3 regions of the Bradyrhizobium sp. AUGA SZCCT0431 genome follow, and region 1 is predicted to be linked to each of the others. Evidence: predicted binding sites of a transcription regulator. Region 1 holds the regulator's gene; each other region holds the start of a gene.

Region 1 (7,318 bases):
CGGCATATCCGCGCCGCCGGCGCCGATTTCCGCGAGGGCGATGTGCTGCTCACCAGGGGAAGCCGCCTCACCGAACGCGATCTGTCGCTCGCCGCCGGCATGAACTATCCGGAACTCGCCGTGCATCGCCGCCCCAAAGTGGCGGTGCTCGCCACCGGCGACGAGCTCGTGATGCCGGGCTCGATCCCGGGCCCCGGTCAGATCGTCTACTCCAACGGCTACGCGCTGCGCGCGCTGGCGCGGGCCGAGGGCGCCGAGACCGTCGATTTCGGCATCGCCGCCGACACGGTCGAGGCGACCACGGAGGGCATCCGCTGCGCCCGCGCATCGGGCGCCGACATCCTGATTACGATGGGCGGAGCCTCGGTCGGCGACCACGACCTCGTCAAGCGCTCGCTGGAGGCCGAGGGCGTCGCCATGGCGTTCTGGCGCATCGCGATGCGGCCGGGCAAGCCGATGATGCACGGGCGCCTCGGGGCGATGCGGGTGATCGGCCTGCCCGGCAATCCGGTCTCGTCCTATGTCTGCGGCTTCCTGTTTCTGGTGCCGCTGATTCGCGCGCTGTCGGGCCGAAAAACCATCCATCACGTGCGTGAGACCGCCCTGCTCGGCCGCGATCTTCCCGCCAACGACCAGCGCGAAGACTATTTGCGCGCACGGCTCGAGCCGCGCGAAGACGGTGCGTTGATCGCGGTGCCGGTGAGCCACCAGGATTCGTCGCTGCTTGGAAATCTCGCTGCGGCACGGGCGCTTTTGATACGTCCGCCGTTTGCGCCGGCGCTGCCGAAAGGCGCGCCATGCGAGTTCCTGCGCCTGCCGGAATGACGCATGGCGACGGCCTGTTCGGGCGAAGTCGGCGCGCGTTCACCTGAAATTAAGTGGTTGCGGAACATGTATCGAACATATAGTGTCCGTTCATGATTTGTTTCGAGATCTGGTGTCTACAAACGGGAGTTTTGGACTTCCGAATTTGAGACCGCACTCGCAACTGAGAACCGCGAAACTGAAGAACCGCGAAACTGAACGACCACGAATTACGACGCGCCAACCGGGGGATTGCTCGAGATGCTTACGCGCAAACAGTATGAACTTCTGCGTTTCATCAACGAACGGCTCAAGGAAGCCGGCGTGCCGCCCTCCTTCGACGAAATGAAGGATGCGCTCGACCTCCGCTCCAAGTCCGGCATCCACCGCCTCATCACCGCCCTGGAAGAGCGCGGGTTCATCCGCCGCCTGCCCAACCGCGCCCGCGCCATCGAAGTCATCAAGCTGCCCGAACTTGCGGGAGCCGGTAACGGCAACGGCCGCCGCGGCTTCACCCCCAGCGTCATCGAAGGCACGCTCGGCAAGGTCCGCGCCGCCAGCGCGCCCGCCGAGGACGACGGCAACCGTCCGGTCGCCGTTCCCGTGATGGGCCGGATCGCCGCCGGTACGCCGATCGAGGCGCTGCAGACCCGCAGCCACACCATCAGCGTACCGCCTGACATGCTCGGCTCCGGCGAACATTACGCGCTCGAAGTACGCGGCGATTCCATGGTGGACGCCGGCATTCTCGACGGCGACATGGCGCTGATCCAGCGCAACGAGACCGCCGACACCGGCGATATCGTCGTGGCGCTGATCGACGAGGAGGAAGCCACCCTGAAACGCTTCCGCCGCCGCGGCGCTTCGATCGCGCTGGAGCCCGCCAACACTTCCTATGAAGTCCGCATCCTGCCGCCGAACCGGGTCCGGATTCAGGGCAAGCTGATCGGGCTGTACCGGAAGTACTGAGGGCGGCCCGCTTCCGCGGGCGTCAGTGGCGTCACTCCTTATCCGAAGTCGTCATGCCGGCCATGCCGCCTTCGCGTGGATGGCCGGGCATAGGCGAGCGGAAGCGACGCCGTCCCTCGGACGGCTGTACCCGGCCCTGACGGAGAACGATGGGGCCACGCGTCCCACAATTGCCCAGAATGCGGCAAAAACTGTGCGTGCGAGGATGGTGGTTTGACGCGTTTTCTTCGACTCGAAGACGCAAAAACCGGGGGGCGAGACGTGGTCAGCAATATGATCACCAAGATCACCTGGCAGAGGGCGGGACTCGTGACCGAGCCGGGCCGCTACATGCTCCGGTTCGGCTGGCTGACGGTGACGGCGGAAGATCTTGCGATCTGGCAGCAATATCCGGAAGCTGCGTTCACGCTGGTCGCGCTGCCCGGGATTGCCGACGACGGAAGGGAGCAATTCCATCTCGGCGCCTTCGAACTGCCGCTGCCGCCGATGCCCGAAGATCCGCAGCCGCCGTAGCGCGTTTGTGATCGGGCACGCCGGCCTTTCGGTCGCACAAATGTCCAGAACAGGAATAGACTTTGCTCAAGTCCACTCTGATAGAGGCCAGCGCCTCGAGGGAGGCACGGGTCTCTATCTCTTACGAGGGAGCGATCCGATGTGTGACTATAGTTTGCACGCGATGGCGACGCGTCCCGCTGAGGTCGGCGAGACACTGATATCGACCACCTTCCGCGGCACCTCGACCCGCGGCTTTGCCAGCGAACGCGACCCCGCAGTCGCGGTCTGCATGCTGCCCGGGACCGAACTGGCCTTCGCGCAAGACGTCAAATACGACAATCGCTGGATCTGGACGCGGACGATCGGTTTCCGCGTCGGCAAGTTCAACACCATTGATCCGCACATCAGGGAACGTCACCACGACGCGATCGAATTTCCCGATGGGAGCCATGTGCTGGTGACGCAGCTTTGCGAGGGTCAGCGCGTCACGGTGCTGCAATTGCCGGTGGTGCATCCGATTCCCGAGCGCACAACAACGAAGGCGGACACGGCGACACCGCTTTCCACCGGTTGAATTCCGCGCCGCCGGTCGCGACCCGCCGGGGAACGTGAATCCTTATTCCTCGGCCTGCAGATCCGCTTCCGACGGGGTCGCATCGACAGCACGCGGCGCGTTGCGGCGTGGCGCGAGGATGGTTGTCTCCGCGTCACCCTCGCCCGCGGTCGCTGGCGACCATGGGCGATCGACGCCCCGCGGCTTGACGGCATCGATGGTAAATCCGCTGCCGCTTCGCCGCAGCACCATGGCGCCCTGCCGCCGCAGACGCTCCGCATCGATCACAGAAGCGCCGCACGCCGCAGGCGCCTGCCTTGCGGTCACCACCAGCGCCGCGCGCTCACAATCATCCGCCAGCGCTTCCGGCCGCAGCGCCAATGCCACGAACCCGCCACCGGCGCCTTGCGTCACGCAGCCGCTCTCGTCGCATGAGACGCCCTCGGTGAGCGAGGCATCGGCAGGCTTTCGCGCGTCGGCATCCGCCGCCAGCCATTCTTTGACGAGGAAGCCATCCCTCGCAGCCCCCGTCGAAGTCCCCTTGGCCGCGCGCATCAAATGCAGTTTGCCGTCCTGGCCGCGGACACCGACATTGCGCCCGTCGGCGGAGATCAGGATGTCCGGCTGCGGCACCCTCGCCGCCCACACTGCCGCCACCAGCACCACGGCCGCGCCGGCATAGCGCAGCGGCGTTCGCAACAGGCCGAGCAGGATGATGCCGATACTCGCCGCAATCAACGGGCCGATGCCGAACGCCGGCACACGACCGACCGCGCCCGGCAAGGCCGCGACCCATTGCGTGACAACAATCATCCAGTCGATGCCGACGCCCATGATGGCCCAGAACACGCCGTCAAAACCAAAGGGCATCGCAACCAGGCCGAGCAGGCCCGCCGGCATCACCAGCGCCGAGACCACCGGCATCGCGGCCAGATTGGCGAGCACGCCGTAGGGCGTCACCCGGTGGAAATGAAACGCCGCGTAAGGCGTGGTGGCGAGGCCCGCCACCAATGAGGCCAGCAGCAGCATCGAGATCTCGCGGCCGCCCCACAGCGCCACCTGCGCGGTCGCGGAATGATCCGGCTGCGCGAACAGGCGCGGCATGCCGAGCTGCACCAGCGCCACCAGCCCGAGGGTCGCCGCAAACGACATCTGGAAGCTCGGATGCACCAGCGCCTCCGGTGCAATGGTCAAGACAATGAGCGCCGCAACCGCGAGCGTTCGAAACGTGATGGCGCGGCGGTCTACCATGACCGCGATCAGCACCACCGCCGTCATGAAGAACGAACGCTGGGTCGCGACTTCAGCTCCCGACAGCAACAGATAAAATGCCGACGCGGCCAGCGCCGCCACCGCCGACCATTTCTTGATCGCAAAACCAACCGTGAGCGTTGGGAACAGCGCCAGCAGCGCCCGTACCGCAAAAAACACGACGCCCGCGACCACCGCCATGTGATAGCCGGAGATTGACAGCACGTGGCCGAGGCCGGAGATGAACATCGCCTCGTTGACGGGCTCGGAGATAGCGTCGCGCCGGCCGGTCAGAAGCGCGGTCGCGATCGCGCGCTTGTCGCCTTCCAGCGTGGTCCGGATCCGCGCATCGATCGCGTCCCGCATGCCTTGCATGAACGCCGAATAGCGCAGCTTCCAGCCGCCTCCATCAGGCGCTTCCGCGGTCTTGATCGCGCCCATCACGAAGCCGGAGGCGCCGATGCCGGAGAAGAACATGTCGCGGCCGAAATCGTAACTGCCCGGCCGCAACGGTGTCAGCGGCGGCAACAGCCGCGCTTTCAATTCGACAAAGCTGCCGACCGCGGGCGCGGTACCCTTCTTGACCGAAAGCCGCACGCGCTCGAGTTTGGTCGATCCGCGCGCGCTCTCCATGGTCACGACGCGCAGCACAAAACGGTCGGTGCGCTCGCGGATGTCGCGGGTCTCGACGAATCCGGTCAGCGCCACCGAGAACATCGGCCGCGCCAGCACGCCATGCGCGATCCGCGCCGTCTTCCAGGTCGCAATCGCAAAGCCGGCGGCGACGGCAGCGATCATCACAGCGACCGGAAACATTTTGTGCCGCCGCAGCAAGAACGCCGCCGCGCACAGCGCGATGGCGGTGACGGCCGCGACCGACAGCACCGGCTCATGATCGGCGGCAAAATAGAAGGCGATGCCGGTGCCGAACGCGACTGGCACCCAGGGCAGCAGGCGGCCTGCGCCGGCTTCCGCGCGCGCCCATGTGCGCAAAGTCTCGATGAACGGCGGCAGGGCGCTGATGCTGATCGGCGCATAGCCGCCCGCCGGCGCCACCGCCTGGCGCGGCGGCCAGGTTCCGGCGTAGCCCCGTCTGCCGCCCGGCGTGCTGCCCTGCTCCGCCATCCCACGCCTTGGAGTATCCCTGTTTTCACAAAGCTACTGGAAGTGGCTATCCGCGGGATAGTGGAACAGATGCGGAATGCGGAGGAAAGAATGTCCGCCGTTGTCGGGCCGAGCCCTTGCCAATGTGATGTCGCCGAGCCAATTCCTCTCCTCCCGACCGCAAGTCGATAACGGTCGGGCCAAAGGCTCGGCAACCACCCTTCTCAGCTGGCTGGATGATGCCAGCGATCGTGCCACCAGGTGCTGAAATCGCGATCGGTCGTTAGTTCCCAGGCTGCAAGCACAATCACCAATATGCCTGAGACCACGCTGCTTGCCGTGGCCGGTACCGACCCGTAGCCGACCGTCCAAGGTACTGCCACCAGAGCCAGACCGATGAGGATCTCTCCCCATTCCTCCAGATAGGAGGGAATGATGAATCCCTCTACGGCAAACAGAATGACGCACAAGCCAAGGGCGATGGTTATCGCGACTTCTGCCCCGGCAAAGCCCAGGGCGAACGGCGACACGACCAGCCACACGCCCAACAACAGGCTGCCGGCGTCCTGCCAATGTTGAATGCGCATGATACTCACCTCCTCTCCTCCATGAATATGGTGGGGCCGCGCAAAAAAACGCGTTCCTCAACCTGCGTTGTGTTGCCGCTGCTGCTGCCCCGGCGCCGTCGTCCAACCCTGGCCGCCCATCACCCGAAAGACGTTCTTGCAAGTGCGCCGCAGCAGGATGCACACTGGGTGCGCTTGACCAGGTGTCAACGTCTACGGCTCTCAGTTCGACTGGAATTCACGGTTGCGCTCAGAACGAGAGGAGCATGACGCCATGCGAGAAATCGAAATCCACGACTATGCGCGGCAGTTACTGGAAGCACATGGTGCCAAGGCCATTGCGGAAGCCGCCCAGAACGCCATCGAACTCGAGGCAAAAGGCGAGGTCGAACTGGCCAGAACCTGGCGGCATATCGAAGATGCGATGAAGATCATGCGCGGGCCCCACCAGAGCTGAGGCTACCGGCGCCGCAACACAGAACGTGGGCCTGGACCCGTCGCAAGCCCGCTTCGCCGCGGCTGAACGGCAGCGCGATGTCCAAGATGCGGCTCTCCATAACAGGAGTGAAGCCATGTTTCCGAAGTGTGCGACAGCCGAAGATCTCGTGAAGGCGATCAAAGACGAGAAGGTGCAGATGATCGATCTGCGCTTCACCGACTTGCCTGGGGTGTGGCAGCATTTTTCCGTCCCGCCGGGTGCAGCGAGTATCGATGCTCTCAGCGAAGGCATTGGATTCGACGGTTCATCCATTCGCGGCTTCCAGGAGATCCAGGAAAGCGACATGCTGGTCGTGCCGGACCCGACTACGGCCTTCCTCGATCCGTATTCCCCTGCATCGACCCTGGTCCTGATCTGCAACATCCGGGACCCCGTGACCGGGCAATCCTATAGCCGCGACGCCCGCTACATCGCCCAGAAGGCCGAAACCAACCTGAAGGGCGGCGGCCTCGCCGATACGAGCTATTTCGGCCCTGAGGCGGAGTTCTTCGTGTTCGACGACGTGCGCTACGGACAGGGCATCAATTTCGCCTTCCACGAAATCGATTCCAGCGAAGGCAGTTGGAACACGGGCAAGGAGGAAACGCCAAATCTGGGCCACAAGCCGCGCCCCAAGGAGGGATATTTTCCCGTTCCCCCGACCGACAGCATGCAGGCTCTCCGCACCGAAATGGTGCTGACGATGGAACAGCTGGGCATCCAGATCGAAGCCCATCACCATGAAGTCGCGACCGGCGGCCAGAACGAAATCGACATGCGTTTCACCACCCTCACCCGCATGGCGGACAATCTGATGATGTACAAATACGTGGTGAAGAACACCGCCCGCGAGCACGGCATGACCGCAACGTTCATGCCGAAGCCGCTGTTCGAGGACAACGCCTCGGGGATGCACGTTCACCAGTCCCTGTGGAAGGGCGAGACCAATCTGTTCTACGACAAGGGCGACTATGCCGAGTTGAGCCAGCTCGGCCGCTACTACATTGGCGGTCTGTTGACCCACGCCTGGGCGTTGTGCGGGCTTTGCGCTCCCACCACGAACTCCTATCGGCGCCTGGTGCCGGGTTACGAGGCTCC
Region 2 (7,318 bases), on a different contig from region 1:
GCAGTTCCTGCGCGCGATGATCGATCGCGACGACCCGGACAAGGTGCTGGAGACGATCTTCGGCAGCGGAAAGAAGCCAAGGGAGTGACTGTGGCCCAAGGAACCTCAAACGCAACCCCGAACGGAATTCCAAACGCACCTGCCAGCCCAACCATCGCCGCAGCCACCGTGCGGACGCCGCGGCAAATGGCCGACGACGCCCCGCATCTGCTGTTGGTCGATGACGACCGCCGTATCCGCGACTTGCTGTCGCGCTTCCTGTCCGGCGAGGGCTATCGCGTCACGACCGCGGCGAGCGCCACCGACGCCCGCGCCAAGCTGCTCGGCCTGCATTTCGACCTCCTGATCCTCGACGTCATGATGCCCGGCGAAACCGGTTTCGATCTCGCCCGCTTCATCCGCACCTCCTCCTCGGTGCCGATCATCATGCTGACGGCGCGCCATGAGGCGGAAGCCCGCATCGAAGGCCTGCAGATCGGCGCCGACGATTATGTGGCCAAGCCGTTCGAGCCGCGCGAACTGGTCTTGCGGATCGGCAACATCCTCAAGCGCACCGCAACGCCAGCAGTGGAAGCGCTGGAGCAGATCGCGTTCGGGCCCTACGTCTATCATCTCGAACGCGGCGAGCTGCGCGAGGGCGAGGAGATCATCCACCTGACGGACCGCGAACGCGAGATGCTGCGTATCCTGAGCTTAAGCCCGGGCGAAACCGTGCCGCGCGCAGCGCTGACCGGCGGCGGCACCGTCAACGAGCGCGCCGTCGACGTGCAGATCAACCGGCTGCGCCGCAAGATCGAAAAAGATCCGGCCAATCCGTTGTTCCTGCAGGCGGTGCGCGGCATCGGCTATCGCCTGGTGGCGTCGCCCTGAGATGAGCACGCTCGACACCGGCCTCACGCTGATCCGTACCGCCGCCGGCCGGGTCTCCAAGGTCAATGGCTGGATGGGCAACGCCTTCAAGGGCTGGATGCCGACCGGCCTCTACGCCCGCGCGCTGTTGATCATGATCGTGCCGATGGTGGTGCTGCAGACCGTGGTCGCGTTCGTGTTCATGGAGCGGCACTGGAACACGGTGACGCGGCGCCTGTCGGCCGCGGTCGTGCAGGACATTGCGAGCCTGATCGACGTCTACAAGGGTTATCCGCAGGACAAGGAACGCGCGCAGTTGCGCCGTATCGGCCAGCGGCTGCAATTGGTGGTCGATTTTCTCCCCGTCGGCGACATGCCGCCGCCCGGGCCGAAACCGTTCTTCTCGCTGCTCGACCAGACACTCTCGGTTCAGATTGGCCGCCAGATCGGCCGGCCGTTCTGGATCGATACCGTCGGCAAATCCAACCTCGTTGAAATCCGCATTCAGCTCGATGACGCTGTCATGCGGATCTTCGCCCAAAGAAGTGCGGCCTATGCCTCCAATTCTGAGATCTTCATCTTCTGGATGCTGGGAACGTCCTCGATCCTGTTGATCGTCGCGGTGCTGTTCCTGCGCAACCAGATCCGGCCGATCCTGCGGCTCGCCGACGCCGCCGAAAGTTTCGGCAAGGGCCGCGAGGCGCCGAACTTCCGTCCCCGCGGCGCGCGGGAAGTGCGGCGCGCGGCGCAGGCGTTCCTGGAGATGAAAGCGCGCATCGAGCGCTCGATCGAGCAACGCACCGCGATGCTCGCCGGCGTCAGCCACGATCTGCGCACCATCCTGACCCGCTTCAAGCTCGAACTCGCGCTGATCGGCGACAGCCCCGAGGTCGACGGCATGCGCAAGGACGTCGACGAGATGTCCGGCATGCTCGAGGCCTATCTCGCCTTTGCCCGCGGCGACAGCGGCGAGGTCGCGCAGCCGACCGACATGTCGATGGCGCTGGAGGAATTGCGCAGCGATGCCGAGCGCCACGGCCATACCGCCACGGTGGCGTTCCACGGCCTGCCGGTGGTGACCGTCAAACCGGCCTCGTTCAAGCGCTGCCTTGCCAACCTCGTCTCCAACGCCGCGCGTCACGCCAATACGATTTCGATCACCGGCCATCGCGACCACCGCTATCTGACGGTCACGATTGACGACGATGGACCGGGCATTCCGGCCAACATGCGCGAGGAAGTGTTCAAGCCGTTCCTGCGGCTCGACGACGCCCGCAACCAGGACGAAGGCGGCACCGGCCTCGGCCTTGCGATCGCCCGCGACATCGCCCGCTCGCATGGCGGCGACATCACGCTCGGCGACAGTCCGATGGGTGGGTTGCGCGCGGCGGTCAGGGTGCCGGTGTAAAAAGAGCCCTGTAGCCCGGATGGAGCGCAGCGCAATCCGGGACGGTTTCGCCGCTTGCGACCAGCCCCCCGGATTTCGCTTCGCTTCATCCGGGCTACAAGTTACCGCGGACTACTTCCCCGGCTGCTTCGGCAGCAGGCCCTTCAGCTTTTCCATGTCCTTGAGATTTATCTTCATGCCGCCGGGCAAGATGATGTCGCCGGGCTTTTGATCGGCCTTGCAGGCGCCGAGCCACTTCGCTTCGATCGTGGCGGTGGAATCGCGCGGCACGCCGGCCGGACCGCCGGTGTTGTTCGAGGTCGACTTCACGGTGTAGGCGGAGTTGAAATCGCCGGTGATTTCCGCATGCGACTTGACCGACATGCCGCCGAAACCGCAGACGGAGTCGGTGACATAGCCGGTCGCGGTCTTCTGGATATCGTTTTTCGAGCAGACGTCCTTGGTCATCGGCGAGAACGAGGTGCTCATGTCCTTGTCGGTGGTGGCGTCGGTGCACTGCTGCATCGTCATCTCGGGCACCGGCGAGCCGGTCTGCACCACCTTCATTTCCCACAGGCCGGCCTTGCGCACCGGCAGCTCGACGGCGCTGGCCTGGCTCGCAGGCCACAGCGCGAGCAGGCCAAGCGCCAGACACAATGAATGAAGCTGTCGCGCCATGCTCGCGCTCCCCTGGTGGATCAGGCGTTCAGGTCCGGCTCAGTAGAGTGTGCGCAGCGGCCGGGCGTTGGCCCCATAGGGCACCCAGCGGCAGGCGAAGGAGACGTATCCGCCGTCATAGGGCTGCACCGCGAGGAATTTCACCACCTTGCCGTAACCGGCGCAGTGATCGACCGCGAGCTGGCGCGCATCCGCCTGTCGCGCCAGCGAATAGGCGATGATACCGCCGGTATCGTTGCCCTTGAACGGCGGTACCCAATCGGCCTGCGCCGGCGCAGCCGCCAGCATCCCGCACATCGCAACCAGGCACGCGGCCCCAATTCTTTGCATCGCCGACTCCATTTCGCTGAGGTCACCATAGAGTGCGCCGGCGGCCGTGAAAAGAATGGGTTACGGCCGAACCCCGACTTGTCTGCAAGGTGTTGCCGCGCTGCACTTGACCTCGCCCGGGCTTCACGGCACGGTCCTGACGGTTGGATGACCGGCGGAATTCCCATGCGCACCCTCTTCACATCGTTGAAAACCTTCGGCCTGGCTGCGGCGCTCGCCGTCCTGGCGTTCGGCCAGTCGGCAGAGGCCGCCAATCCGCTGGAATTGAACTTCTGGCTGTCCGGTCCCCGCTATGACGGGCGCGTTGCGCCGTGCGAATCGGCACTGCCGACCATCATTTCGCAGTTCCGCGAGAAGGAAAGCACCTTCTGGAATTCGCCCCTGACCATCACCGCCTATGGCCGAATCCACGAAACCACCTTCCGGCCCTGGCAATCCGACAACATTCCGCGCCGCTATTGCACCGGCGACGTGATGCTGAGCGACGGCAAGGTGCGCAACGTGCACTATTCGATCGTCGAGGATGGCGGCTTTGCCGGCTTCGGCCAGGGTGTCGAATGGTGTGTCACCGGGCTGGACCGCAACTGGGCCTATAATCCCGGCTGCAAGGCCGCGCGGCCCTAGCTTCCTGCGCTAGCCTCCCTGCCTGGGTTTTTCGATCGCGGTGGCCGGCGCCACCCGATTCGCGCCTAACGCCATTTTTGTTCTTGAAATGTTCCGGTTCCCTGCTAGGCTCGGGTAATCGAGTACGTCATGCTTTGCGAGTAAGGGAGCGTTTGATGTTTCCATCGGTCATTGTTTCGCGGCTGCTGATTTCGCTGGCACTTGTCTTGGTCACCGCGGGCCACGCCGCCGCGCAGGACCGCCGGCAGAACGCCCCTGGCGAGTTCGATTTCTACGTGCTGGCCCTGTCGTGGTCGCCCTCCTTCTGCGAGGCGGCCTCCGAACGCGGCAATAGCGGCCGTTCTGCGCAGATCCAGTGCGAGCGCCCGTTTTCCTTCGTGGTCCACGGCCTGTGGCCGCAATATGAGCGCGGGTTTCCCGAATATTGCCAGCGGCCGTCGCCCCGTCTCGACCGCAACGTCATGTCGTCGATGCTGGACCTGATGCCGGCGCCCGGGCTGATCTTCAACGAATGGGACAAGCACGGCACCTGTTCCGGCCTTGGCGCGCGGGCCTATTTCGAGAACATCCGCAAAGCCCGCGCCGCGGTGAAGATCCCCGAGGAATTCCTGCAATTGTCGGAATCGAAGACGATCGCCCCCGAGGCGCTCGAGGCAGCCTTCATCAAGGTCAATCCCGGCCTGAGCAGCTCGGCGATTTCGGTCGTCTGCAGCAGCCGGCGGCTCAGCGAAGTCAGGGTCTGCATGAGCAAGGACCTGCAATTCCGCTCCTGCGAGGAAATCGACCGCCGCGCCTGCCGCCGCGACGAGGTCGTGATGCCGCCGGTGCGGGGGAGTTGATCCTCAGTCGTCATGCCCGGGCTTGACCCGGGCATCCACGTCTTCCTTCGTCTGGTGTTCAAAGACGTGGATGGCCGGGACAAGCCCGGCCATGACGCGTAGAAGATGTAGACGTCTTCTCCAACGGCTCTTGAATTTCTCATCATGAACTACCGACACGCCTTTCATGCCGGCGGCTTTGCCGATGTCATCAAGCACATCGTGCTGGTGCGGATGCTGACCTATCTGCAGGAAAAGCCTGCCGCCTTTCGCGTCATCGACACCCATGCCGGCGCCGGGCGCTACGACCTGTCCGGCGATGAGGCCCGCCGCAGCGGCGAATGGCTGACCGGCATCGCACGGGTGATGCAGGCGCGGTTCTCGGAAAATGCGTTGCCGCTGGTGGCGCCCTATCTCGACATCGTCAGGGCCTTCAACGCGCAAGCCGAGCTGAAAGCCTATCCCGGATCGCCCTTGATCGCGCGCGCGCTGCTGCGGCCGCAGGACCGCCTCACGGCATGCGAGATCGAGCCGAAAGCCCACAAGCAATTGATCGATGCGCTGCGCCGCGACACCCAGGCCCGGGTAGTCGATCTCGACGGCTGGACGGCGTTGCCGGCCTTCGTGCCGCCGAACGAGCGGCGCGGCCTGGTGCTGATCGACCCTTCGTTCGAGCAAAAGGACGAGTTCGAAAAGCTCGCCGACGGCTTTGCGGAGGCCTATGCGAAGTGGCCGACCGGCAGCTATCTGCTGTGGTATCCGGTCAAGAGCCGGCGCATCACCGACGGCCTGGCGCGGCACGTCGCCGCTGTGGCTGAGACCGGCAAGCCGGCCGGGAAATGTCTGCGGCTCGAATTCAGCGTCGCACCGCAGCAGGCCGGCGGTCCCCTCACCTCCACCGGGCTTCTGATCGTCAACCCGCCGTGGACACTGGCGGGCGAGCTGAAGACCATTTTACCCGAATTGGAAAAACCGCTCGGCCAGGGCGGCGCCGGCCGGTTCAGGCTTGAGACGCCCAAACCTTGAAGGCTCGCCTTGAACGCAAGCCCTGAACGCAAGCCCTGAACGCAAACCTTTCGAGGTAAGCCTTCAAGGCGGTGCATTGGGCTGAAAAGTGCCGATTGAGCCATAGTCAATTTGCGCGGAACCGTATTATGCTCGGCCGTTATGACTGGCTTTACGTTCCGCTTCCGCGAATGGTTGCGGCGGAGTGATCAAGGCCTAAAAAAATCCAGACTGATCGGTGCGTGACCCGATCGGTTCAGGTGGCCAAGCTTCCGGCAGCGAATGTCCGGTCGGCCGATACGCGAATTGCGCGTAGCGGCGGAGCAATACGGGGAGGAGTTTTCCCGATGGCCATGACTGGTACAGTCAAGTTCTTTAATGGAGAACGTGGCTACGGCTTCATCAAGCCCGATGACGGCGGTCGCGACGTGTTCGTTCACATCACTGCCGTCGAGCGGGCCGGATTGAAGGATTTGACTGAAGGACAGCGCATTACATTCGAGGTCGAACCGGACAAGAAGGGCAAAGGCCCCAAGGCGGTCAACCTGGTGATTTCATCGTAAGCTGACGCGAGAGCCGAAGCTTGCCGGTGAAAGCGGACTGAAGTTTTGCCTGCACCAAATCCCGCTGAGCGCGAGGCCCGCGGCTCAGAACGTGGAGGCGTGCATGATGTGGCCGCCGCGCGCCGGTGCGTTGCGTTCGCTCTCGGGGAAGAAACGCGCTGCGATCCTGTCAGGACCGACATCATCGACATGCCGAAAGCCGGTCGCGCTCATGCGGGCGCAAAGCGATGCGGTATCGAAATAGCTCTGAAGGCTTTCGCCAGCCGCGGCCACCCGCTCGGCAAGCGCTTGATGCGCGGCGCGGCCGGCCGGTGCGACCGAGCTTGCGGGATTGACATAGTCGAACACCACTTCAGCACCGCCTTCGAGCTGCGCGATATAGCCGAGCGTCGAGAACACCGCCGTCTCGGTCAGATAAGGCACCACGCCGAGCCAGCTGAAGAAGCTGCGTTTGGCGGCGACAAAGCCTGCGGCGTCCAGCGCTTCGGCCAATGTCTGCCGTTCGAAATCCATCCCGACATAGCTCAGCGTGTCCGGCACGGCGATTGTCGCGGCGGCCAGCATGTCGCGCTTGCGTGCTTGCGTGGCAGGAAAATCGACCTCGAAAATTCGCAGGCCAGCCGCGAGCGGTGTCCGGTAGGCGAGCGTATCGAGCCCTGCGCCGAGCACCACGAGCTGCGTCGCACCATTACTCACCGCTTCCGTCAGCGCTTCTTCCGAGATGCGCGAGCGCGCGGCGATGAACCAGCGCAACCGCGGCCCGGACGTGTGGGCCCGGGCATGGTCGAGCGAGACCTGGATATCGTCGCCGAGAATGCGTAACGCCAGCGGATCCCTGAGGATCGATGCGTTATCCAGCACCTGATGCGCCGCGCGCAAGCGGGCGGCGCCCAACGCGGTCAGACTTGGCTGCCCCGGCTGCATCGAAGAATTTTAGGCGTACCGCCGCGCAGTGTCCACGAGACAAAAAAATCCCGGCGGCTTGGCGCCGCCGGGAGGCTGCAACAGATGGTTTCTTTGCGTTTTCTTGATCTCAGAAGCGGTAATTCACGCCGGCGCGGATC
Region 3 (7,318 bases), on a different contig from region 1:
GACGGGCTCGTCTGCAGATAGTCATTCCCTGCGGTTCTGCAAATCCTCGTAAGTTACGCGCGCGGCCGCGGCATCGCCCCGCCGCTCGGAAAATGCCGCGACTTTCAGCACCCGCACCGAATTGTCGAGCCCGATGGTGACGACGTCGCCGAGCTTCACCGCATGTCCCGGAGCTTTTTCGCGCACGCCGTTGATACGGACGTGGCCGGCCTCGACCAATGCGGCAGCACTTGTGCGGGCCTTCACCACCCGCGCATGCCACAGCCATTTATCGAGACGCTGTCGCTCCAATCAACCTGCTCTAACGTAGCGTTTTCAAGCGAAGCCTGTCCCGCACTTGATGCGGGATGGGTACCGGTTCGCGTAAAGAAAACGCGTCAAAAAATAAAATCAGCGATCCTTGTTGCCGGCGAGCTGTTCCTTCAGCGCCGCCAGTTTTGCGAATGGCGAATTGGGATCGATCGGCCGGTCGCGCTCGCGCGGGGCGGCGCTGGTGGCGTATTGCCGATGCGACGGACCACTGTCGCGTTTGTCGCGGCCGCCCTTGTCACGCCCACCGAAATCGCGGCCGCCTTTGTCGCGCCCGCCGCCCTTGTTGCGGTCACCCTTGTTGCGATCGCCGCCGAATTTCTCCGGACGACCGCCGCCACCGCCCTTGTTGTCGCGGCGGTTGTCATTGTCGCGGCCCTTGCCTTCAAAGCGCTCGCGCGGCGGACGGTTGTCGGCGCGAGCCTCCTGCGGCGCGCCCTCGGCCGGCGGCGTGGCGTTGGCGTCAGCGGGCGCGCCCTCGCGCGGCTTGCGGAACTCGTTATGACGGCGGCCGCGGCGATGACGCTGCTCGCGTCCGGGCGCTGCAGCCTCGCCGCCTTCACCGGCGGCAGCCGCCGCGGGCGCAGCACCGTCGGCGCTCCTGTTCTGCTGATGGCCGTGACGACGCTGGCGGTTGCGGTCGTGGTGCGGACGGCGTTCTTCCGAACGGCCACCGGGCCGCCAGACTTCCACCATTTCGGGCACGACAGGCGCATCGGGCTTGGCTTCGGCGGTGGCTTCTGTTGGTGCAGCGTCCGCCGGGACGGCGTCGGTGGCGACAGCTTCTGTTGTTGCTTCAGTAGCAACCGCGTCGGGCGCCGCAGCCGCCTCGACAGCGGCAGTCACGTCAGCCGCGGTGGGCACCTCAGGTGCGCTCAGCACCTCGGCTTCCACCGCTGGGGTTTCCACAGCCTCGCCTTCGACCACCTCCGGCGCGGCTTCAACGGCAGGCTCTTCGGCCGGTGTCAGCGCCAGCGTGACCTCGGGCAGCAAGGCGGCCGATGGCGCGGGATCGCCGGAGACCGGCTGGGCCACCGTCTCGTCAGCAGCTTCGACTGGCGCTTCAACCGACGCTTTAGTCGCAGCTTCCGCCGGCGCGTCTGCCACGGCTTCGGTCGGCGCGGCCGCATCGGTCACAGCATCCGTGCCTTCAACCGGCGCGGCTTGCACCACCACCGGCTCAGTCGCAGCCACCGGCTTCGGCGGCAGCGGCGGGCGGCGGTCCATGCGATAGCCGAGCGCGCGCAGGATCGAGGCGAAATCTTCGCCGGCCGATCCCGTCAGCGAGGTCATCGCCTGCGTCACCACAAAGCTGCGGCCGTCGAACGCGCCGGCGGGTTTTTCGCCCGGCGAACTTTCACGCCAGGCCAGCGCGGGGCGGATCAGATCGGCAAGACGCTCCAGAATATCGACGCGCACCGCGCGCTCGCCGCACTGGCGGTAGCCGAGCACGCGATAGGCATCGCGCGCGAGCGCCTTGTCGACCGCGAACGAGGTGCGGCCGCTTGACGCCAGATGCTGCGCGCCCGACAACGCCGACATATCGACATTGTCCTGCTTCTCGGCCCACAGCAGCGAGGCGAGAGAGCGCGCCGCAGGCTTCAATAGGCCCGGGAAATAGATGTGATAGGCGCCGAACCGCACGCCGTATTTGCGCAGCGTCGCGCGCGAGGGCTGGTCGAGATCCTTCATCTCGGCGGTGATCTTGGAACGCTCGAGCACACCGAGCGCCTCGATCAACTGAAACGCGATGCCGCGCGCAATGCCGGTGATGTCCTCGGCCTTCGCAAGCCCGAACAGCGGACCGAGCAGCTTTTCGATATGCGTCTTGAGCCACAGATCGAGCCGCGTCTGCACGGCTTCGCGCGCCGCGCCATTGAGGCGATCGTCGGAAATGATGCGCAGGCGCGGATGCAGCGCGTCGTCGGCGGCGACGAGCTTTGCCACCGCATCGCCGGTCCAGCGGATGGTGCCGTCGGAGGTCAGCACGAACGCATCGTCGGGCGCTGCCGCAAGCTTTTCGGCGCGCGTGTCGATCTCGCCGGCCAGCACCTGCTGTGCTGCCGCCTGCAACGCCTTGGCGTCGCTTCCGGCCTCCGCCGCATCTGGTGCGAAGGTGAATCCGTCGAGGCGGCCGATCACATGGCCTTCAACGATCACTTCGCCGGTCTTGCCGATTTCCGTATTCAAAACACTGTTCTCCCGCAGGCGGCGCATCAATACACTGGTACGGCGGTCAACGAAACGCTCCGTTAGCCGTTCATGCAGCGCATCGGACAATTTATTTTCGACCTCGCGCGTGATCCCCTGCCAGTGATCGGGGTCACCCAGCCAGTCCGGCCGGTTGGCGACGAAGGTCCAGGTGCGGATTTGCGCGATCCGGCCCGACAGCGTGTCGATATCGCCGGTGACGCGGTCGGCCTGGTCGACCTGGGCCGCGAACCATTCGTCGGGAATCCGGCCCTTTTTCATCAGGAAACCGTACAGCGTGGTCACGAGTTCGGCATGGGCGGCGGGCGCCAGGCGCCGGTAATCCGGGATCTGGCAGGCGTCCCACAGCCGTTCCACGGCGGCCGCCCCGTGGGCCATCTCCCGCACATCGCCGTCGCGTGCCGCATGATCGAGCACGCGCAAATCCTCGGCGATCGGCGCACGGGTCAGCACTTCATGCTGCGGCGAGAGCGCCAGCGAGACCTGCAAACTGCCGAGCGAGGCGAAATCCAGCTTGGAATTGCGCCATTGCAGCATTTTGACGCTGTCGAACGTGTGGTTCTGCAGCGCGTTCACCAGTTCCGGCTCGAACGGCGCGCAGCGGCCCGTGGTGCCGAAGGTGCCGTTGCGCGTGGCGCGGCCGGCGCGGCCTGCAATCTGTGCGAACTCGGAAGGGTTCAGGCGGCGGAACTGGTAGCCGTCGTATTTGCGGTCCGAGGCGAACGCGACGTGATCGACGTCGAGGTTCAGGCCCATGCCGACGGCATCGGTGGCGACGAGATAATCGACGTCGCCGTTCTGGAACATCTCGACCTGCGCATTGCGTGTGCGTGGGCTGAGCGAGCCCAGCACCACGGCCGCACCGCCATGCTGGCGGCGGATCAACTCCGCAATGGCGTAGACTTCATCGGCCGAGAACGCGACGATCGCAGTGCGCCGCGGCTGACGCGTGATCTTGCGGTCGCCGGCGAATTCAAGCTGCGACAATCTGGGACGCGTGACGATCGACGCGCCCGGCAAGAGCCGCTCGATAATGGGCCGCATCGTCGCAGCGCCCAGCAGCAGCGTCTCGTCGCGGCCGCGGCGGTGCAGGATGCGATCGGTGAAGACGTGCCCGCGTTCGAGATCGGCGGCGATCTGGATTTCATCGACCGCGAGGAACGACACGTCGATGTCGCGCGGCATCGCTTCCACGGTCGACACCCAGTAGCGCGGGTTCTTCGGCTTGATCTTCTCCTCGCCGGTGATCAGCGCGACGGCTTCCGTGCCCGCGCGCGCGGCGATCTTGTTGTAGACCTCGCGCGCGAGCAGCCGCAGCGGCAGGCCGATGATCCCGGACGAATGCCCCAGCATCCGCTCGATCGCCAGATGCGTCTTGCCGGTGTTGGTCGGCCCCAGCACCGCGGTAACGCCGGCGCCGGGAGCCCGTTCATGTCCAAACGTGGACGAGTAGGAGAAAGCCATAATTTGCAGGTGTTTCTTTTATTTCCAGTCGCCTGTCGTCATTGCCTGCAACAAACGTAAGGCGTTTGTGCAAGGGAGCAAAGCGACGAAGCAATCCATACTTTCTTCGTTGCCCGATGGATTGCTTCGCTGCGCTCGCAATGACGGGGCAGGAACCTTCGGTTTGGCGCCATTAGCGCCCTTTGTGTGTCAGTTTGCGACGGTGATGCGGTCGCGGCTTAAGCTCTGGAACGAGTCTAGAACGAATCGCGCCCGAATCGCTGACTCTTACTGAAACTGGCTTCGTTCACCGCAACATCCAGCGTTAGCGCTCATGATGCGGCACTAGATCAAGTTTGCCTGATGTCCACAAGGCAGGGTTTTCGGGTGAATTTCCTTAAAATTGAGAGGGCTCGGAGTCGAATCAGAAAGGGTGAAGAGTCAATGGGATTCCTTGGGTCTCGAAGCGGTGGCCTCTTCCCTTCTCCCCTTGTGGGAGAAGGTGGCGCGAAGCGCCGGATGAGGGGTCTGCATCCGCGGATAGAGACCCCTCATCCGCCTTCGCTTCGCGAAGGCACCTTCTCCCACAAGGGGAGAAGGGAAGAGATCCCTACTGCGTCTTCGCCACCCGGGGCGGCGCGGCTGTGGTGACAAAACTCGTGGCTTCCAGCATCGCGGGCCCGAACGGGGTCGGGATGGTCATGCGGAATGGAACCAGGATCCGGGTGCCCGCGATCGGCACGAAGGCGATCTCGATGTTGCGCTGGGCGGCGAGGTGCTTGATCACCGGCCGATCGGGGATATAGCCCGCGATCGGCGTGAAATAGACCGAGCAGACCACGGCCGGCCCATGATAGCCGCGCTCGGCCTTCACATTTTCCATGCGCTTGTAATCGAGCTTGAGGTCATAGCGCAGACGGCCGTCGAAAATGCCGGTGCCGGTGCGGCAGGCCTCCGGTGACAGCGGATCGCCGGTGCCGGGCACGCGGATCATCGCGCCCGTCATCGGATCGAGCACGTTTTTGCGATGCGCTTCGGTCACGACGATGCGGTCCGGATCAACCGGCGGTTCCGGATCGATGGAAAAATCCTTCACTCCCCCGTTCGCGATCACGAGACGGACGGTCTCGGATTTCTTCGAACTCGTGGTGGTCGCGGTATAGGCGTTGGCGACCAGCGCGCCACCCACGACGCGGCCCTGGGAGGCGCCGGAACCCTTGCCGCCCGAAAACGCCTGCAGCAGGCCGGTGGAACCGCCCTGCGCGGAGGCGGAAAACGCATCATCGCCGATTTCGATGGTCCAGGTGCCCTTGCCGACGGGAATGCCCGCCAGCGACGCCTCGTAATGGGCATCGAGCCGGCCCTGCGCGGACGCTTCCAGCGGCGCCAGCCACAGCAGGGCGCCGGCCGCAAGACTGCCCATCAGGCCGAAACGATGCGAAATGGCACGTGTGGTCACGTAACTGACGGTCCTGCTGGCGCGAGCGCTTGTTTATGTAGTCAGAAATATCCGGCAATCAACGCGTGGCTGGTCCCTCGCGGTGGCTCAATCCGCGGGGAACAGAGATGTCGGCGGGGATTGCGCCCTTTATATGGTCCTAACGTCTTGATATCCTTAAACCCTTGTAATGGCTTCCAAACCGGCAATGCCGCCTTCTTAGGGATGCGCAAAATCTCAAGCGAAACCCCGCAAAACCTTGACGCCTGGGGCCTCTCGCCCTATACGTCCGCGGTTCCTGGAAATGGACATGATTTTGGACCCCCGCGCGGCGCCATGATGCGCTGCCAGGTTGCGGGGATGGAAGAGGATTTTGTGCGATGTCTCGGCGCTGCGAACTGACGGCCAAGGGCCCGCTGGTGGGTAACAAGGTGAGCCACTCGAACATCAAGACCAAGCGGCGCTTCCTGCCGAACCTGGTCAACGTCACCTTCATCTCGGACGCGCTCGGCCGCAACGTGCGCCTGCGCGTCTCGACCAACGCGCTCAAGAGCGTCGACCACAATGGCGGCCTCGACGGCTATCTTCTCAAGGCCAAAGCCGACGTGCTGTCGCCCCGCGCGCTGGATCTCAAGCGCGCGATCCAGAAGAAGGTCGGCAAGCCGGAATACGTGAAGAAGGCGAGCTAAAGGTTTAGCTCCGCTTCATTGGCGGCTTTAGAGAGTTTTGAACGGCTGGGTCGAGAGACCCGGCCGTTTTTGTTTTTGGAATTCGTTCTCCGTCATGGCCGGGCTTGTCCCGGCCATCCATGTCTTTCTTGCTCAACTGAAGCGAAGACGAGGATGCCCGAACGGAGAAAAAGAAAGGCGCACCGCCGGCAAATTCGGTCCCAGCGACTTGATTTTAGTGTCCACCCAGACAACCATTGCGTGTACAGAATTAAGCGACTGTGGTGGGAGGTCGTTTTTGAAAATCAGCCAGCTTTCGATTGAAAATTTTAGAGGCATCCGTAAGGCCTCTCTATTTTTTCCAGACCACGCGGTTCTCATCGGCGACAATAACGTTGGCAAGTCGACTATCCTTGAAGCGCTTGATTTAGCTATGGGACCTGACCGTCTGTCTCGGCCTTCGCCAATTGACGAACATGATTTTCATCTCGGTCGCTACCTCGCGGAGGCTGACAACGACGAACTCGCCGAACTCGCTGCTGAAGGCGAACCGCCTAACCGGATCGTCGTGACCGTAGTTGTGTCCGATCTGTCCGAGGAGCAGCGCATCCATTTTGGCGACTACATCGAGTGGTGGAACACGTCGAAGCAGGAACTGTATGACGCGCCAGATTCGCTGGGACTTGATACCTCCCCGACAATCCCGGCGTTACGCGTAACCTTCATCGGCAAGTATGACCCCGATGAAGACGACTTCGAGGGAAAGACATATTACACACGCACACTGGACGAAAACGAAACACCAGATCACTTCACGAAGCGCGACAAGCAGAAGTGCGGCTTTCTGTATTTGCGCTCGATCCGCACAGGCACGCGCGCACTCAGCCTAGAACGAGGAAGTCTGCTCGACATAATTCTACGTCTAAAAGAAATTCGACCAAAGATGTGGGGAGCCACACTCCACGAACTGTCGACATTCGACGTCGCCAGCGATCCAGAGATGGGGATCTCTGGTGTCCTGGGCAGTATCGACGCGGCCCTCAAGAAATACGTGCCGCGTGAATGGGGGATTCAACCTCATCTTCGGGTCTCGGCTCTCACGCGAAGGCATTTGCGCGAAGTGATCACCGCCTTCATCGACACGGGGAACGGCACCTATTCCGCGCCCTATTTTCGTCAGGGCACGGGCACGATCAATATGCTTCTGCTCGCTATGTTGTCCCAAATCGCAGAAGACAAGCAGAATGTT

What was found. Region 1 encodes LexA, which represses DNA repair genes until DNA is damaged. Its sites were predicted from a motif close to TGTTCNNNNTGTGTTCNG; they were not measured.
Region 2: a site for LexA is predicted at 3,947-3,964, ahead of JQ567_RS15530 (ribonuclease T2 family protein). Genes of this name have one in related genera too.
Region 3: a site for LexA is predicted at 4,211-4,228, ahead of JQ567_RS12345 (helicase-related protein). Genes of this name have one in related genera too.

Annotation. Positions count from the first base shown of each region.
Region 1 is NZ_JAFCLR010000002.1:160,755-168,072, forward strand. It holds gene glp (gephyrin-like molybdotransferase Glp) at 1-825, shown strand, start outside; gene lexA (transcriptional repressor LexA) at 1,066-1,773, shown strand; gene JQ567_RS02520 (hypothetical protein) at 2,047-2,286, shown strand; gene JQ567_RS02525 (hypothetical protein) at 2,426-2,842, shown strand; gene JQ567_RS02530 (ComEC/Rec2 family competence protein) at 2,885-5,197, opposite strand; gene JQ567_RS02535 (SPW repeat protein) at 5,401-5,763, opposite strand; gene JQ567_RS02540 (hypothetical protein) at 6,017-6,199, shown strand; gene glnA (type I glutamate--ammonia ligase) at 6,315-7,318, shown strand, end outside.
Region 2 is NZ_JAFCLR010000014.1:29,598-36,915, reverse strand. It holds gene JQ567_RS15560 (MarR family winged helix-turn-helix transcriptional regulator) at 1-88, shown strand, start outside; gene JQ567_RS15555 (response regulator) at 187-870, shown strand; gene JQ567_RS15550 (ATP-binding protein) at 872-2,257, shown strand; gene JQ567_RS15545 (DUF3617 family protein) at 2,369-2,914, opposite strand; gene JQ567_RS15540 (hypothetical protein) at 2,954-3,244, opposite strand; gene JQ567_RS15535 (hypothetical protein) at 3,410-3,868, shown strand; gene JQ567_RS15530 (ribonuclease T2 family protein) at 4,024-4,707, shown strand; gene JQ567_RS15525 (23S rRNA (adenine(2030)-N(6))-methyltransferase RlmJ) at 4,852-5,712, shown strand; gene JQ567_RS15520 (cold-shock protein) at 6,039-6,254, shown strand; gene JQ567_RS15515 (class I SAM-dependent methyltransferase) at 6,339-7,178, opposite strand; gene JQ567_RS15510 (outer membrane protein) at 7,288-7,318, opposite strand, start outside.
Region 3 is NZ_JAFCLR010000010.1:197,885-205,202, reverse strand. It holds gene JQ567_RS12350 (RNA-binding S4 domain-containing protein) at 22-291, opposite strand; gene JQ567_RS12345 (helicase-related protein) at 391-3,984, opposite strand; gene JQ567_RS12340 (DUF3108 domain-containing protein) at 4,574-5,386, opposite strand; gene rpmB (50S ribosomal protein L28) at 5,782-6,090, shown strand; gene JQ567_RS12330 (AAA family ATPase) at 6,368-7,318, shown strand, end outside.